2 regions of the Vibrio pelagius genome follow, and region 1 is predicted to be linked to the other one. Evidence: predicted binding sites of a transcription regulator. Region 1 holds the regulator's gene; the other holds the start of a gene.
What was found. The regulator MetJ, encoded in region 1, represses methionine synthesis genes. The targets are predictions, from matches to a motif close to TTAGACNTNTANANGTCTAA.
Positions count from the first base shown of each region.

Region 1 (8,348 bases):
CTTAGTGAATAGTATGCTATTTACGCTTTCAAACCATCGATCTGAGTTTTAGAACAAGCTCGACATTCTGTTCAAATCGGACTGAATCGCACCGGCCGTTACCTCACGTCCAGCGCCAGGACCACGAATCACCAATGGATTATCTTTGTACCATTTACTCTCAATCGCAAAGATGTTGTCACATGGTAGCAAGTTAGCAAGGGCGTGCTCTTTCGATAGCGCTTCAACCCCCACCGTTGCCTTGCCGTTCTTCTCAAGGCGTGCAACATAACGCAGTACTTTGTGCTGAGACTGAGCCTTCTCTAAACGCTCAGCCAACTCTTCACTTAATATCGATGCTTTATCAAAGAAGTCATCGAGAGAGAGGTCCTGTAGCTCTTGAGGGACGAGAGATTCCACTTTGACGTTCTCAGGTTCAATATCCAAACCTGATTCACGCGCCAGAATAACCAACTTACGCATCACATCTGAACCATCAAGATCTGAGCGAGGATCGGGTTCTGTTAAACCTTGTTGCCACGCTAAGTCCACCAACTCACTGAATGGTACTGAGCCATCAAATTGTTGGAACAGCCAAGATAGAGTGCCTGAGAAGATGCCTGACAGGGCAATGATGTCATCACCACTCTCACGCAAGTCACGCACTGTATGGTTAATTGGTAAGCCAGCTCCCACGGTCGCGTTGTACAACCAATGGCGACTGATCTTAGCGAACGCATCTTGTACCTTATGGTAATACTCACTCGATGCAGAACCTGCGACTTTGTTAGCCGAGATTAGGTGAATGCCTTGTTGAGCGATATCCAAATACTTGTCAGCTAACACTTTGCTCGCCGTCACATCCAGTACCACAACTTCATCGTAACCTTGGATTGAACCTAACTTGGTTAACCACTCACCATCCTTATACTCTACCGCCTCGTCATTAAAGCGATCCACAACTGTGCGAGCATCGATACCTTGTTCGTCATACCAATAAGTTTGACTGCCTACCACCGCAACCAACTCAAAGTTCATGCCACGGCGCTTTTCTAGCTCACTCTTTTGCTCAGCAAACAGTGATAGCCAGCTTGAGCCGATGTTTCCTTTGCCACACAAAGCAATCGCAACACGCTTCTGAGCTTGGAACAGCTGAGAGTGAATGCCTTTTACTAAGGTTTCCGTTTCCGACTTACGAATGACAGCCACCAAGCTCAAGCGAGATTGAGATTCTGAGATAAACTCAACCGGTACACTCTTAAGTTGTTGGTAGAAACCGTAGCAGTGGTTCGGATTCTTAGTGACACCAGCACCTACCGCAGCAACCAGTGAGTAACCCTCTCTGAGTTTGATTTCCGCTTCAATCGCGTGGTCTTGAAGATATTCAAGCGCTCCACCCGCGATCTCTTCAGTATAAGCAAGACGCAGACAATGTTTATCCGCTTGCAGCTCGTAAGCTAGTGGCTCAAGCTGAGCACGCTTAAGTCCCTCAAGCACCTCACTCTCAAGGCGCTCAAAGTCATGGCCGTGACCAAAGGTAAGCTGAATCAGTAGTACATCGTCCAGAGAGGTGATGATCTTAGCGCCGCGACCCGATGCTAAGACGCGCTCAATCTGAGTTGAACCCGATTCCGGTTGATAGCTGCAACGTAGGCTAAGATCCATTGCGCTCTGAGCAACAGGCTGCAGGGTTCGGCTGTGTAGCACTGGCGCTGCCAAACGTGCTAGCTCGCTTGCTTCATCAAGACGCAGCAAAGGCAGCAAACAAGCATCAGAGACCAATCTCGGGTCAGCACTATACACACCGGCCACATCACTCCAAATCGTCACGCGATCGACTTCCGCTAGTGCGCCAATCACCGTCGCTGAGTAATCCGAACCATTACGACCTAAAAGCACCGTTTCACCCGCGCTGTTTTGCGCCATAAAGCCGGTAATCACGACACGGCAATGAGCGTGTTGCGCAAGAGACTCTTTAATCAATGCGTATGAACGAGCGCGATCCACCTCTGGCTGAGCACCCGCTTCGGCACGCAGAAAATCTCGTGCATCTTGCGCTACAGCTTGGAGATCACTCTGACATAAAAGCGCCGCTAGTAAGCGAGACGACCACACTTCACCATGACCTAGCACAGCCGCTTTTTGTGCCTCATTTAATGGCGCGGTTAATTCACCTAAAGCCGTAAACTCTCTTTGTAGAGTTGTGGTTAACTGCTCTGCTACTTCGCCCTCTAACAGATCTGAAACCAACTCGAGTTGGAACTGACGCAGAGATTGCAGACACTCATGAGCCAAACGTCCATCTTTATCCAGCGCCTCTAAAAATTCGATCAATCGGTTCGTGGTTTTGCCTGCCGCAGACACCACTACCAAGTCTGTTTCGCTAGAGTACTCTTTGAGAATACTGACTACACGCTGATAGCACTCAGGGTTTGCCAAGCTGCTACCACCAAATTTATGCAATTGGCGAAAGTTAGCCATTACTTGTTCTCCCCGTTATCGATGAACTGCTGCGCTTTAGCAAAGGCTTGTTCAAGATCCGCAATCAAGTCTTCTGCATCTTCAAGGCCGACTGAGAGTCTCAGAAGCTGATGAGAAACACCCGCTTCCGCTAAAGCTTCTTCGCCCATTGCGCGGTGTGTCATTGAAGCGGGGTGACAGATCAAGCTCTCAACACCACCCAAAGACTCTGCCAATGAAAACAGCTCTAGTTCACCAACAAAGAGCTTAAGTGCCTCGAAAGAACCAGCAAATTCAAAGCTCAGCATAGACCCAAAACCGGACTGCTGCTTCTTCGCAATCTCATGACCTGGATGCTCAGGCAGGCTCGGGTGATAAATGGTATCAACCAAAGGTTGTTTCTGTAGCGCCGTTAGAATCTCACGAGAGCTCTCTTCATGCACACGCATACGCGCACCTAGTGTGCGAATACCACGTAGCGTCATGTAGCTATCAAATGGTGTCCCCGTAGCACCAATGCAGTTCCCCCACCAAGCCAGCTCTTCAGCGTGCTCTTCGGTCTTAGTAATCACTACGCCGCCGATCACATCTGAGTGTCCATTGATGTATTTAGTCGTTGAGTGGATAACGAAGTCAGCACCCAGCTCTAGAGGCTTTTGGAACACAGGAGTCAAGAAGGTATTATCCACCGCCACCAGCGCACCTACCTCTTTTGCCTTACGGCAGGTTTCTGCAATGTCGACGACACGCACCAGTGGGTTTGATGGCGTTTCCAACAAGATCAATTTAGGCTTGAGTGCGATCGCAGCATCGAATGCAGCTTGATCCGATTGATCGACAAACAGCACCTTAAAGTCACCCTTTTGTGAACGAGTATTGAAAAGGCGGTAAGTACCACCGTAGCAGTCGTGTGGCGCCACAATCAGATCATCACTACCAAGGAAAGCGGAAACCCAAAGGTTCAATGCAGAAGTACCACAGTTGGTCACAACGGCCCCCATACCAGACTCCAATTCAAACAGAGCAGTCTCCAATAAGCCACGGTTTGGGTTACCTGAGCGAGTGTAATCATACTTAGGCACTTCACCAAAAGCGGGAAAACCATAGTTAGTCGACAGATAAATAGGTGGAACAACGGCATGATGTTGAGTGTCTGACTCGATACCAGTACGTACGGCGATGGTTGCTGGTTTCCGGCTGCTCATAGGTGTTTCCTTACAGGTTTTGGCGTCTGAGAATCACAGCAGCTTGTCGGGGTTTGGCGGCTGTGTTAGATATATGTGATTCACTTTACTTTCATAAGAATGAGACGTCAACACTTCTAGACGTCTATATGTCTTTGCTTATGGCGGTAAATCCCGCTAAAATCCCCCCTATTAAATTAATCTAACAACTAAAGTGATGAAGGTACGCAATGGCCGACTGGAATGGTGAATACATAAGCCCATATGCTGAGCATGGAAAGAAAAGCGAACAAGTAAAGAAAATTACAGTTTCTATCCCTCTAAAGGTACTGAAAGTTCTAACTGACGAGCGTACCCGCCGCCAGATTAACAACCTGCGCCATGCAACAAACAGTGAGCTACTGTGTGAAGCCTTTCTGCATGCATATACTGGTCAGCCTCTACCAACAGATGAAGACCTACGTAAAGACCGCCCAGACGATATCCCAGCCGAAGTGAAAAAGCTGATGACAGAGATGGGTATTGAGTTCGAAGCGTTTGACGAAGAATAATCATAACTCAGTCACTACCTTCAACATTTGATTCGCTTTAGCTGAGCCATATTGATTGCCGAAATCATCCAGCATGAGTTTAAGGCATAAAAAAACCGACTCCAGATGAGTCGGTTTTTTATTATTCTCTTCGCTCTACTAAATGACGATTACGCCATCCAGTCTCTATGCCATATGCTTCTATGCCATATAGTTTGCTGGCATCTCGATACGAGCCACACCTGAATCAACCGCCGCCTGAGCCACAGCTTTTGCCACGCGAGGCAATAGACGTGGATCCATTGGCTTAGGAATGATGTAGCCTTTACCAAACTCAAGTGCATCAGCACCTGCTGCTTTTAGTACGTCTGCAGGTACTTCTTCTTTTGCAAGTTCACGAATCGCTTCCACTGCCGCTAGCTTCATTGCATCGTTGATTTCGCTTGCACGAACATCAAGAGCACCACGGAAGATGAATGGGAAACACAGAACGTTGTTGACTTGGTTCGGGTAATCACTACGGCCAGTACCCATGATAAGGTCGCTACGAACTTCGTGAGCAAGCTCAGGCTTGATTTCTGGATCTGGGTTAGAACAGGCGAATACGATCGGCTTGTCAGCCATTAGCTTCAATGATTCTGCTGGTAGCAGGTTAGGACCTGATACACCTAGGAATAGGTCTGCACCTTCAATCACATCTTCTAGAGTACGCTTGTCAGTGTTGTTCGCGAACAGTTGCTTGTATTCGTTCAGATCGTCACGACGAGTGTGAATCACACCTTTGCGGTCTAGCATGTAGATCTTCTCACGCTGCGCGCCACACTTGATCAGCAGTTCCATACATGCAACTGCCGCTGCACCTGCACCCAAACAAACAATCTTACACTCTTCCAGCTTCTTACCTTGAAGCTCAATCGCATTCAACATACCCGCAGCTGTTACGATCGCAGTACCGTGCTGGTCATCGTGGAATACAGGAACATCACAACGCTCGATTAGACGGCGTTCAATTTCAAAACAGTCTGGTGCTTTGATGTCTTCTAGGTTGATGCCACCGAATGTATCGGCAATGTTCGCTACTGTATCTACGAACTCATCGATTGTGCGGTGTTTTACTTCAATATCGATAGAATCTAAACCTGCAAAACGCTTAAACAGTAGCGCTTTACCTTCCATTACTGGTTTAGAAGCAATAGGACCTAGGTTACCTAGGCCAAGAATCGCCGTACCGTTAGAGATAACTGCAACCATGTTGCCTTTACCTGTGTACTTGTAAACGTTATCCACGTTCTGTGCGATTTCACGAACTGGCTCAGCCACACCTGGGCTGTAAGCAAGGGCCAGATCTTCTGCAGAATTTGCAGATTTTGTCAGTTCAACGGCAATTTTGCCAGGAATTGGGAACTCATGATAATCAAGAGCTTGCTGACGGAATTGTTCTTGAGGTGATAGTTCTTCAGATTGAGGTTGGAGAGTGTCATCAGACATGGGTGTAGGTTTCCTAGAGTATTATTATTGGGGGAATCCGTTTTATATTAATGGATGTACTTCAAAGTTCCTAGGTGGTAAAGCCCCCTGTCTCACTAAAAAACGAGAATTCACTACTAATAAGACCAGTGCCCAGTTGAAATTACTAAATGCCAGATAACAAAAAAGGACACCGAAGTGTCCTTTTTCATGTCTACTAAGCGAGAATTACTTCTTGCTAGATAGAGCACCGAAACGCTTGTTGAAGCGATCTACACGGCCGCCTGTATCAACGATACGTTGCTTACCAGTGTAGAATGGGTGACATTTGTCACATACGTCTAGGTGGATAGACTCTTTACCTAGAGTAGAGTTGAATTCAAATGTGTTGCCGCAAGAGCAAGTAGCTGCTACAGCTTTGTATTCTGGGTGGATTCCAGCTTTCATGGGATAACCTCAAGTAGGCCGTGTCGCTATACGATTCTAAGCCGCACACCACACGTAGTTTAAAAAGAAATAAAGACACCGCACCTCACGAAAACGTGATGAAGCCATACCTTTAAGGCGCAGTATAGTAATGAATCTGTTAGGTAGGATCAACCAGTTTGGATGATTTTTTCGCCACTATTGCAGGATTTCTTCTTATATTGCCTTTTTATGCTTTGCGTAGCGCCATCACCGACTTTAGCAAACAAACTGCTTCTCGAATTTAGTGCCCTTATCCTTTAGACTGGTTGCCCTGCACTCTCCAGAATTAACAAGCGAATTTATGCGTCCAACAATTGCCCGAGTGGCTCTGCCAGTCCCTTTAGATAAACAGTTTGACTACAAAATCCCAGGTCATTTGTTTCCTATTATTGGTGGACGCGTCTCGGTTCCGTTTGGTCGTCAAACTCTGACTGGTATTGTCACGGCTCTGGTCAATGAGTCTGAGTTTGAATTTGACAAACTTAAGTCGATTAAGTCTCTACTCGACAATCAACCTGTATGGCCTGACTCGGTCTATTCCTTGTTAGTATGGTGCAGCCAGTTCTATCAGTATCCATTAGGCGAAACCTTTGCTAACGCCCTGCCAAGCGCATTGCGTAAAGGTAAACCCGCAGACTTCGCGACACTGGTCGAGTGGCAAATCACACCACAAGGTAAAGATCAGTTGATGCAAGGCTTTGGACGCGCAGTCAAGCAAGCCAAAGTCATGCACTTGCTTGAAAATGGCCCTATTCCACATCAAGAGTTTATTGACCAAGAGATCTCAAGCTCGGTACTCAAAACCCTGGAAGAGAAAGGCTGGATAGAGTCTCGCGAGAAAAAGCCGACCCGTTATGCATGGCCAAGCGATCTTGAAAACGACCAAGACAAACCAAAGCTTAATGAAGAGCAGGCGATCGCGATTGCGACGGTGAATAGCCAAACCGAGTTCGGTTGTTTCCTATTAGAAGGTGTTACTGGTTCGGGCAAAACCGAAGTTTACTTAAATATGATTAAACCGGTGCTAGAACAAGGCAAACAAGCTCTGGTTCTGGTTCCAGAAATCGGTCTGACCCCGCAAACCATCAACCGCTTTAAAAAACGCTTTAACGTACCTATTGAAGTGGTGCACTCGGGGTTAAATGACTCTGAACGCCTAAACGCATGGCTATCTGCTCGAGATAAGATTGCGGGCATTGTGATTGGCACTCGTTCGGCTCTATTTACGCCGTTTGCTGACCTCGGCATCATTATTGTCGACGAAGAGCATGACGCGTCATATAAGCAACAAGACAGCCTGCGTTACCATGCGCGTGATGTTGCTATCATGCGCGCCCACAAAGCGCAGATTCCGATTGTGCTTGGCTCTGCAACGCCTGCATTTGAAACTCTACACAATGCACAAATTGGTAAGTATGGCCATCTAACGCTGAGCTCACGTGCAGGTGCAGCCGTTCCGACCACCAACAAGGTGCTCGATGTTAAGGGGGAGTATCTTGAGAGTGGCCTTTCAGCGCCTTTGATTGCTGAGATGCAAAAACATCTCAAATCTGGCAACCAAGTGATGCTGTTCTTAAATCGTCGTGGCTTCTCTCCAGCATTGATGTGTCATGACTGTGGCTGGACGGCAGAGTGTAAACGCTGTGACGCCTACTACACCTATCATCAATACAGTAATGAGATGCGCTGTCACCACTGTGGCTCTCAGCAACATATTATTCATCATTGCCAAGGGTGTGGCTCAGCCAATCTGGTTACCGTAGGTGTCGGCACCGAGCAGCTCGAAACACAACTTGGTCAACTGTTCCCTGAATACAAAACCATACGTATTGACCGTGATAGCACCCGTCGCAAGGGCAGCCTAGAGAGTGCCTTAGAGTCGATTCGCCGCGGAGAGTACCAGATTTTGATCGGCACTCAGATGCTGGCCAAGGGGCACCACTTTCCCGATGTCACTCTAGTCGCGCTGCTCGACGTCGATGGTTCGCTATATAGCAGTGACTTTCGGGCCTCAGAACGCCTAGCTCAACTGTTTATTCAAGTCGCAGGCCGTGCTGGACGAGCAAGTAAGCCTGGTGAAGTGATTCTGCAGACTCACCACCCAGAACATGGGTTACTGCAGGCGTTGCTACATAAAGATTACAACCACTTTGCTCAGACTGCTCTCGCCGAGCGTAAACAGGCGATGCTGCCGCCCTATACTTTTATGACGCTATTTCGTGCGGAAGCCAATGACCCACATCTTGTTGAAGAGTTCTTA
Region 1 is NZ_AP025503.1:2,914,097-2,922,444, forward strand. It holds gene vsple_RS12975 (bifunctional aspartate kinase/homoserine dehydrogenase II) at 49-2,460, opposite strand; gene vsple_RS12980 (O-succinylhomoserine (thiol)-lyase) at 2,460-3,644, opposite strand; gene metJ (met regulon transcriptional regulator MetJ) at 3,854-4,174, shown strand; gene vsple_RS12990 (malic enzyme-like NAD(P)-binding protein) at 4,355-5,641, opposite strand; gene rpmE (50S ribosomal protein L31) at 5,849-6,067, opposite strand; gene priA (primosomal protein N') at 6,390-8,348, shown strand, end outside.

Region 2 (8,348 bases), 1.1 Mb from region 1:
CAATCTCTTCGGACTGAGGTACGTAAGACACCATGTTACTCTTGAGCGCTTTTTTAACGCTCTCACCCAGTATTTGGATCTGCCCTTTAGACATAGGTACAAAGCCCATAATGGCTTTAAAAAGAGTCGACTTCCCTGCTCCATTTACACCAACTAGTGCCGTCACCGATCCTTGTGGAACGGTAAAGTCCGCATCATAAAGGGCCGTGTAACCATTACGATAAGTCACCGTTACATCACTCACTGAAATGCCAAGGCGTTCCTCATTTTTAACATCATTCATAACAGGTGCTCTACTCCCAATATCTGTTTGATTGTGTCTAATGTTATTGGACATGTGTCTTAGTTGGTCGCCGTAAGACCATTCACTACGGTAGTCGAGGTCACTTTTAACAGATCTAAATAAGTAGGAACCGGACCATCAGCCGTTGATAACGAATCGACAAACAATTCGCCGCCATACTGAGCACCAGTATCTCTTGCCACTTGTTTTGCTGGAGAGGTATTGACGGTTGATTCACAAAAGACAACCGGGATCTGGTTCTTTTTCACGCCATCAATCACCGAGCGTACCTGTTGTGGAGTACCGACTTGATCTGCATTCATCGGCCATAGGTACAGCTCTCTCAAGCCAAAATCTTTCGCAAGATAGCTAAACGCACCTTCGCACGTGACTAACCAACGATTGCTGTCAGGGATCTGAGCGATTTGGTCTTTTAGAGGTTCGATTGTTGCTCTAAGTTTGGCTTTATAAGCAGCTGCGTTCTTTACATAAATCGCCGCATTATTTGGATCGTGCTCAGCAAATGCTTCTACGATGTTATCGATATAGATAAGCGCATTATCTAAGCCCATCCACGCATGCGGGTTTGGTTTACCTTGATAAGAGCCCGAAGCGATAGGAATTGGGTTAATACCTTTAGTCAGCGTTACCGCCGGCACGTCTTTCATGTTTGATAGAAATTGCTCAAACCACAATTCCAAATTCATCCCGTTCCACAGAATAAGATCAGCATCAGAAGCACGAACAATGTCTTTCGGTGTAGGTTCGTAACCATGAATCTCGGCACCCGGTTTTGTGACAGACACAACTTCAGCAGCGTCCCCTGCAACATTTGAAGCTATATCAGCTAAAACAGTAAAAGTAGTAACGACCTTCATCTTATCTTCTGCAGCATTAACTAATGGCGCCATGGCCAAAAGCAGCGCCGAAGCAGCCACCGCGAGTTTTTTCATACCTGTCTCCTCGAGGGTAGGAATCTTTAACATTCGGTACAAACACATCCACGCTTGTGCGATTTGTTCGTATTTTTAATACATACTAATGCGAACAATTCTCATTATCAACGTTAATTTTTGACAAACATTCAGAGATACCTCGCCCGTTTTTCGTTAAACAAGCACTATCGAACGTGTATCATTTGGTAGTATCGACTTACAAAACAGACTTAAAAGAACTAAAGAAAGGCACTAAGAAGCGATACAATGCTGATACCACACACCAGTGGCACAAGCTTCCTATTTACAAGAACCAAAAAGTAACGATACATGTCCAAAGAACCAGGCTTCACCACAGAGTACACCCTAGACAAAACTTTCTTTGCAGAATGCTACGACCAAACTAGCATGCCTACGCAGTTTCCTAAGGCCTACATAAAGGCTTTCCTGTTCCTTATTTTTGGTTGGGTTTTACTCGAATTTGAGCTGTTACCTGGCGGTTATGTAGGCTGGTTCTTTATTGTGTTGAGTGTGATTGAAGCGTTCAGTGTTTACTGTAAAAGAACATGGTGGTTGTGGCGTCAAAGAATCAGCTCTGGTTCGGGCAGCAAGGTAGTGTTTAAAGGCGACTTAAATGGAGTAAGTTACAAAAACTATAAAACGACGAACACTATCAAGTGGAGCCAAATCGACAAGCTTGAGCAGACTGAACTGGGTCTTATCATCCATATTGGTAAACAGCGCCAATACGTGAGCAAGTCATGTTTGAATGATGATGCAATAGCGTTCATGGTTGAACAGCACGAAGCAGCTAAAACAAACTAATTTCTATCAATGCCCGCCCTTTTGGGTGGGCATTTTTCTTTGTGCTGAATACAGTTATCCCCTACCTATTATTCCGTTGGGCTTGATTGGCCTTGTAGATGCTCGATAAACGCAGGGACCTTCTTTGCTATATGTTTTCTTGATGAATAGAAAGCATATAGCACTAAGTCTTCAGGTTTGTATTCAAGTTCAACAACCTCTAACTCACCAGCGCTAATTTGCTCTCGACATAATTCGCTCGGAAGTATCGCAAAGCCCAAACCTGCTAATGCTCCGGCTAACGCCAGTTGTCCACTATTCACCTTAAATACCGACTTTACTCGCTGTGTCACCAGTTCATCTTCGTTGCTCTTAAATACCCAAGGCGTCCCGTTGAGTGCCGTAAAGCTGGTAATACAAGGTACATGCTTTAAGTCAGTCACCTGATTTGGTTTAGCGCAGCTTTGTAGGAGCTTCGGAGATGCAACTACAATACTCGGCCAACGCTTGATCTCGCGCGCAATCCAGTTGTTGTCTTCAAGCTTTCCACGGTGGAAACTCAAAATCACATCGAAACCATCCAAGAAATCCTCTTTAGGGCTGATGCTAGTATCACAACACAACGAAACCGCAGGATGCTTAGTACAAAAGGATACGACTGCTTGGGCGAGTTGTGGTGAATCAGGCATCAGAACATTGAGCTGGCCGATCACCTCCCGTGAGTGTTGCGTCACTTCTTCAAGTGCGTCGTTCAGCTTGTCCAGTAGCGGCTGAGTTCGTAAATAAAGTTGCTCCCCTACTTCAGTTGGGGCAATACGGCGAGTGGTTCGTTCAAACAACCGAGTATCCAGCTGACTCTCCAATAACGCAATGTGACGGCTCACATTTGAAGTTGGTAAACATAAGAACTCCGCGGCTCGCTTAAAACTATTGTTCTCATAAACGCAGTGAAATGTCTTAAGCCATAGTTGATCAATTTTTTCCAGCATCTCGTAGTCTCACATATAGATATAATCCCGAATTATTGGATTATTAGACCAATAATTGACACTTTATTACCAAAAGCTGGCTTATACAATATCAAGCATTCAAAGTAGCAAAAACGAGATTTTATTGTGAGTTGGTTAGAAAAACTATTAGATAAGAATAACTTAATCAGTAACCGCAGGGCCTCAGTCCCTGAAGGCGTTTGGACTAAGTGCCCTTGCTGCGACCAAATTTTGTATCGCATCGCGCTGACAGAGAATTTAGAGGTGTGCCCCAAATGTAACCATCACATGCGAATGTCAGCACGCAGCAGATTAGACAGCTTTTTAGATCAGGGAGTGCGAACGGAGCTCGGAAAACAAATGCAGCCACAAGATCTACTCAAATTCAAAGATAAAAAGCGCTATTCAGAGCGTATAGCTCTAGCCCAAAAGATCACCGGTGAGAATGACGCATTGGTTGCAATGCAAGGCGAGCTGTTAGGAGTTCCTATTGTCGCATGCGCTTTCGAGTTTTCGTTTATGGCAGGTTCAATGGGTTCAGTAGTTGGTGCGCGTTTTGTTGAAGCAGTTGACACGGCAATTAAAGCCAATTGCGGTTTAGTTTGTTTTTCCGCTTGTGGTGGCGCGCGGATGCAAGAGTCATTGATCGCGTTAATGCAGATGGCAAAAACCAGCGCTGCGCTAAAACGACTATCTACAGCAAGACTTCCCTACATTTCAGTACTCACCGACCAAACCTTCGGTGGTGTTTCGGCAAGCTTGGCAATGCTTGGTGACATTAACATCGGAGAGCCCAAAGCTCGAATTGGGTTTGCTGGCCGCAGAGTGATTGAACAAACAGTGCGTGAAAAATTACCCGAAGGCTTTCAACAGAGCGAATTCTTATTAGATCACGGCGCACTCGACATGATTGTCGAAAGACATGACATGCGAGAACGCGTAGCCAAACTCATAGCGATGATGACCAATACACAAGTTCGAAGATAGGTATTCTAAACAGTGGACCCAATCCTTATTCGGAAAAAGTACCGCTTTCAAAAACACTTATGGCAGCTCAATACTTGTGATACTGGGGCGCTCTCAGCAGACCCAGTACACTCTTGAAGTTCTTTTTTGTGTCACAATCACGCCTTCAGTGAAGGAAAGTCTTCCGTATCACCGTTTTGACCATGCTAAGTGTTGGTGAGGCACAAGTGCAGATCGACCCGCCGTTTTATCTGACTGTCATCAACTTTATGTACTTTGGTATAACAAATAACACAAAATATTTGAGCGAACGTTCAGGTACTATCTGAATTTCTACTATAGTTGACAGGTAAAAGAACTCACAACAAGGAAAAGTTATGAATCAAAATGCCGAATCGCAATCAGTACAAACTCGATCTATCCCACAAGAAGCCTTTGACTGGTATGACGAATACGCGCACGGGCTGATTGATCGTCGAGAGTTTATGGCTCGTCTATCAGGGTTAGCTGTTGTTGGTTTAACCATGACAACATTAACTTCTGCACTGATTCCCAATTACGCTAAGGCAGAGCAAGTCTCGTTCAATGATCCATCCATCAAAGCCACCTATGAAACCTTCCCTTCCCCAAAAGGACATGGAGAAGGCCGTGGTTACTTGGTCGTACCTACAGAGTTAAAAGATAACGCACCTGTGGTATTAGTTGTCCATGAAAATAGAGGCTTAAATCCATATATAAAGGATGTAGCAAGACGTCTTGCAACGGCAGGATTCATTGCCTTTGCTCCTGATGCGCTCCATTCACTTGGCGGGTATCCAGGTAATGACGATGAAGGTCGAGCGATGCAGAAATCCCTGTCGAGAGACAAAATTGAAGAGGATTTTATTGCAGCAGCGAACTTTTTAAAGTCTCATGAAAAAAGTAACGGAAAGCTTGGTGCTGTCGGCTTCTGCTTTGGTGGTTACATCGTGAATATGTTGGCAGCCGTCATACCAGATCAACTCAATGCTGGTGTTCCATTTTATGGTACTCCTGCAGCCCCAGACTTAAGAAAAAACGTTAAAGGGCCACTACTCATACAGTTTGCCGGAATCGATAAACGAGTTAATGCGACATGGCCAGACTATGAAGCTGAACTGAAAAAGATTGGGGCAGAATACACCGCTTACATCTATGAAGGTGTGAACCACGGTTTTCACAACGATTCAACAGGTCGATACGCGAAAGAAGAAGCAGAGTTAGCATGGGCTCGGACACTCGAGTTTTTCAGCAATAAACTCTCTTAATTTGGTTATGAATTAGCTTGTTTCTGTTCAGTTAACCGCGAGCTAATTCACCCGGCTTCAAAGCAACAAGACCTCACATCTGCGAGGTCTTGTATTGATTCATTAAATCACAAATGATTAACGAATTACCGGCTCGCTTTCTACCGAATACGTTAGCTTGTAAAAATGAGCTTCACTTTCTCCGTTCTTAAACTGGTTATAAACACCGGCTTTGAAATAGCTTTTCTTCTCATTCCAATATGTGATGTCGTGGTTGATGGCCGTTTTATCGTTATGATTAATGATCAACTTGTTACCACCAACATAGATATCAAACTTGTCTGTACCTTCTTTGGCGATTGGTGCAATTGGTAGCTTAAAATACGCATTTTTACACTCTTCTGTGCCCTTATTGCCACTCTTCGAACCACAGTTCACAGCATTGTTCTTAATTACAGCCCAGTACCAATCGTTCTTGCCACTACGTTCAGCTTCATAAACTACGCGCACTAGTGGGTGTGGAATATAACCTTCTCCAGACACACCGTCAGGGAAATCAGCAGAGACACTACCCGCATTATGTACTTGAAGGTATGTGATCGCATCATTCTTCGCTTTGTCCGTGTTAGCTACTGACGCGCGTGGGTTGATTGGCTTAATTTCTGCGCCCAAATGATAGTATTTATCGGCCTCACCGACATTAAAGTTTTTGTAGATGCGTACTTCACTACGATTTTTGTAACCAGGCATTTTAAACACAAGCGCTTCCGATGCTTTGTCTACGTAAAAGCTATCAAGCACCAAACCATCGAACTCTCCGTTTAAAGCATACTCCGACTTATTTCCCGATTTTCCTTCGGGATCAGACGCCTGAAGCTTAGACACTTTTAATACATCTTGAAATTGTTCGTAGTCTGCTGGAGCAGCCTTATCTGAAGCATTTGCGCCAAACGCTAAAGATACCGCAGCTGCCAAGAAACAAGTTTTGAATATGTTTTTCATGTTTTTAACTACCCTATTAATCGACACTCTCTGATAAAAAGCTTCAATCAGAAAGAGTCACATCGTTGTGAACTCCTATAGTTTGAATTGTATTCACACAATCACTCACTTACTGTGATCTAGCACTATTGTATTACTTAAAAAGAGATAAAACGTTCAGGCAGTGAGATAAATCACATTAGAATTGTGAATAGAGTATTGCCCAATATTTGAAATGGCGCGTATACCTCTAACTTAATGTGAAATATGTGATGTTTACGTTCTCTAGCTTTTAAGTCGGAAAACCTATCACTTAACGATTGAAAACTGTTCAAGGTTAAAAGCGTGTTGTGATTGGGCAAGTCACAATAGCTTCAACAGTTCATTAGGATTATTAAAATACAATAATATTTTTCTGTTAAGTTGGCTACGAAAGCCTATCTAACCCTATTCCTGAGAAACATATTGACCCGATCGCATAATTAGATAATATAGACGTCCAGACACCTAAATGTCTTTTGGTTAATTAAATGGAGTTATCATGATCAGCTACAAAAAAATCACCGCATCCCTGCTAACATTAGCATTCATATTCGGCGTAACAGGATGTGGAAACAAAGACGAGGCTGTCATCAAGATTGGGGCGACAGTTGGCCCACATGCGCAAGTGGTGCAGGCAGTGGCGAAAGAAGCGGCGAAGCAAGGGATCAACATTGAACTGGTCGAATTCTCAGACTACATCACACCCAATGCCGCATTAGAGGATGGTAGTATCCAGCTGAACAGTTACCAACACCAGCCATTTCTCGACAACTATAACAACAATCACGATAGTAAACTGGTCTCCATCGGACGTTCAATTTTGATGCGAATGGGTATCTACTCTAACAAGTACACTTCGCTTGATTCTATCCCAGACAACGCGCGAATCGCGATTCCAAACGACCCAACGAACGGTGGGCGCGGGCTATTACTGCTTGAAGATGCTGGGCTGATTTCATTAAAAGAAAACGTTGGTTTCAAAGCATCGTTAAGCGATATTGTTAGCAACCCAAAGAACATTCGATTTGTTGAGGTGGATGCAGCTCAGTTACCTCGCTCGCTTGATGATGTAGATGCAGCAGCAATCACTATGAACTACGTTATGTCTGCTGGACTCGACCCTAAGAAACAAGGGATTTACTTAGAGAACAAAGACGCACCTCTAGCCGTGATGGTGGTGGCAACGCGAGAAGAAGATAAAAATAATGAGACGTATAAAAAGATCATCTCAATTTATCACTCGCAAGAGATCAACGATTTTCTAGCCAGTACTTTCAAAGGCACCATAGAAGCCGCCAATTAAGCTAAAGCGTTCATCTTAACTTTGGCGTTGTCTGCTACTCAGTAGACAACGCCAGACCAAAGGACAGTGGCTCAAACTCTAAGAACAGTGGCGCGAGCCCAGTTTCAATAGACACTCTCTTTTTCTCTGTATTTTAAAGTCGATTACCCAATTTTGCCTGTGCTAAATGGTAGCCTCTATCTATCATCTCTTTTGACCGTTCAAACTGCAACGTGCCACAGGCATTACGCGGAACCTCAAGTGTAATATCAGCAGGATAAGCGGCCAATTTTTGGCGAGCGATGGTCGATTGCATTGCATCAAACGCTTGGTTGGCAATATCGTAAGCAGCAAAATTAAAGCTCATTTTACTTTTCACATTAGTGCCTAAGTTATCGATAAAATGAACAACCTTGTCGTGCAAGTTACTCTCTTTGGTGGGCAATGAAACGGGCGTGACTTTTTGTTCCAGAGGCTCCGGTTCCCCTCCTAAGTTCACCGCCAATGTCACGTCTGTATGATCACCAAATGTAGGCGCAATCGGAACAGGGTTAAGCACTCCGCCATCAATAAGCTCTTGACCATTAATGACATGAGGTGTGAAGAAGAGTGGCAGAGAAATAGACGCACGAATCGCGTCAAACAGAGAACCAGATTGCAGCCAAACCTCTTTCTCATAAGCGACATTTGCAGCAACGGCAGTGTAAGGAATAGATAGCTCTTCGATAGAAATCTCACCGATCAGTTGGCGCAGTGAATCTATGATCTTATCCCCTTTGAACATACCACTCGATTGCCATG
Region 2 is NZ_AP025503.1:1,818,523-1,826,870, forward strand. It holds gene vsple_RS07805 (manganese/iron ABC transporter ATP-binding protein) at 1-283, opposite strand, end outside; gene vsple_RS07810 (metal ABC transporter substrate-binding protein) at 343-1,236, opposite strand; gene vsple_RS07815 (YcxB family protein) at 1,549-2,043, shown strand; gene vsple_RS07820 (LysR family transcriptional regulator) at 2,112-3,011, opposite strand; gene accD (acetyl-CoA carboxylase, carboxyltransferase subunit beta) at 3,138-3,998, shown strand; gene vsple_RS07830 (dienelactone hydrolase family protein) at 4,355-5,263, shown strand; gene vsple_RS07835 (polysaccharide lyase family 7 protein) at 5,381-6,244, opposite strand; gene vsple_RS07840 (MetQ/NlpA family ABC transporter substrate-binding protein) at 6,765-7,568, shown strand; gene vsple_RS07845 (patatin-like phospholipase family protein) at 7,702-8,348, opposite strand, start outside.
Region 2: vsple_RS07840 (MetQ/NlpA family ABC transporter substrate-binding protein) is a predicted target of MetJ. The motif match lies at 6,715-6,734, and genes of this name have one in related genera.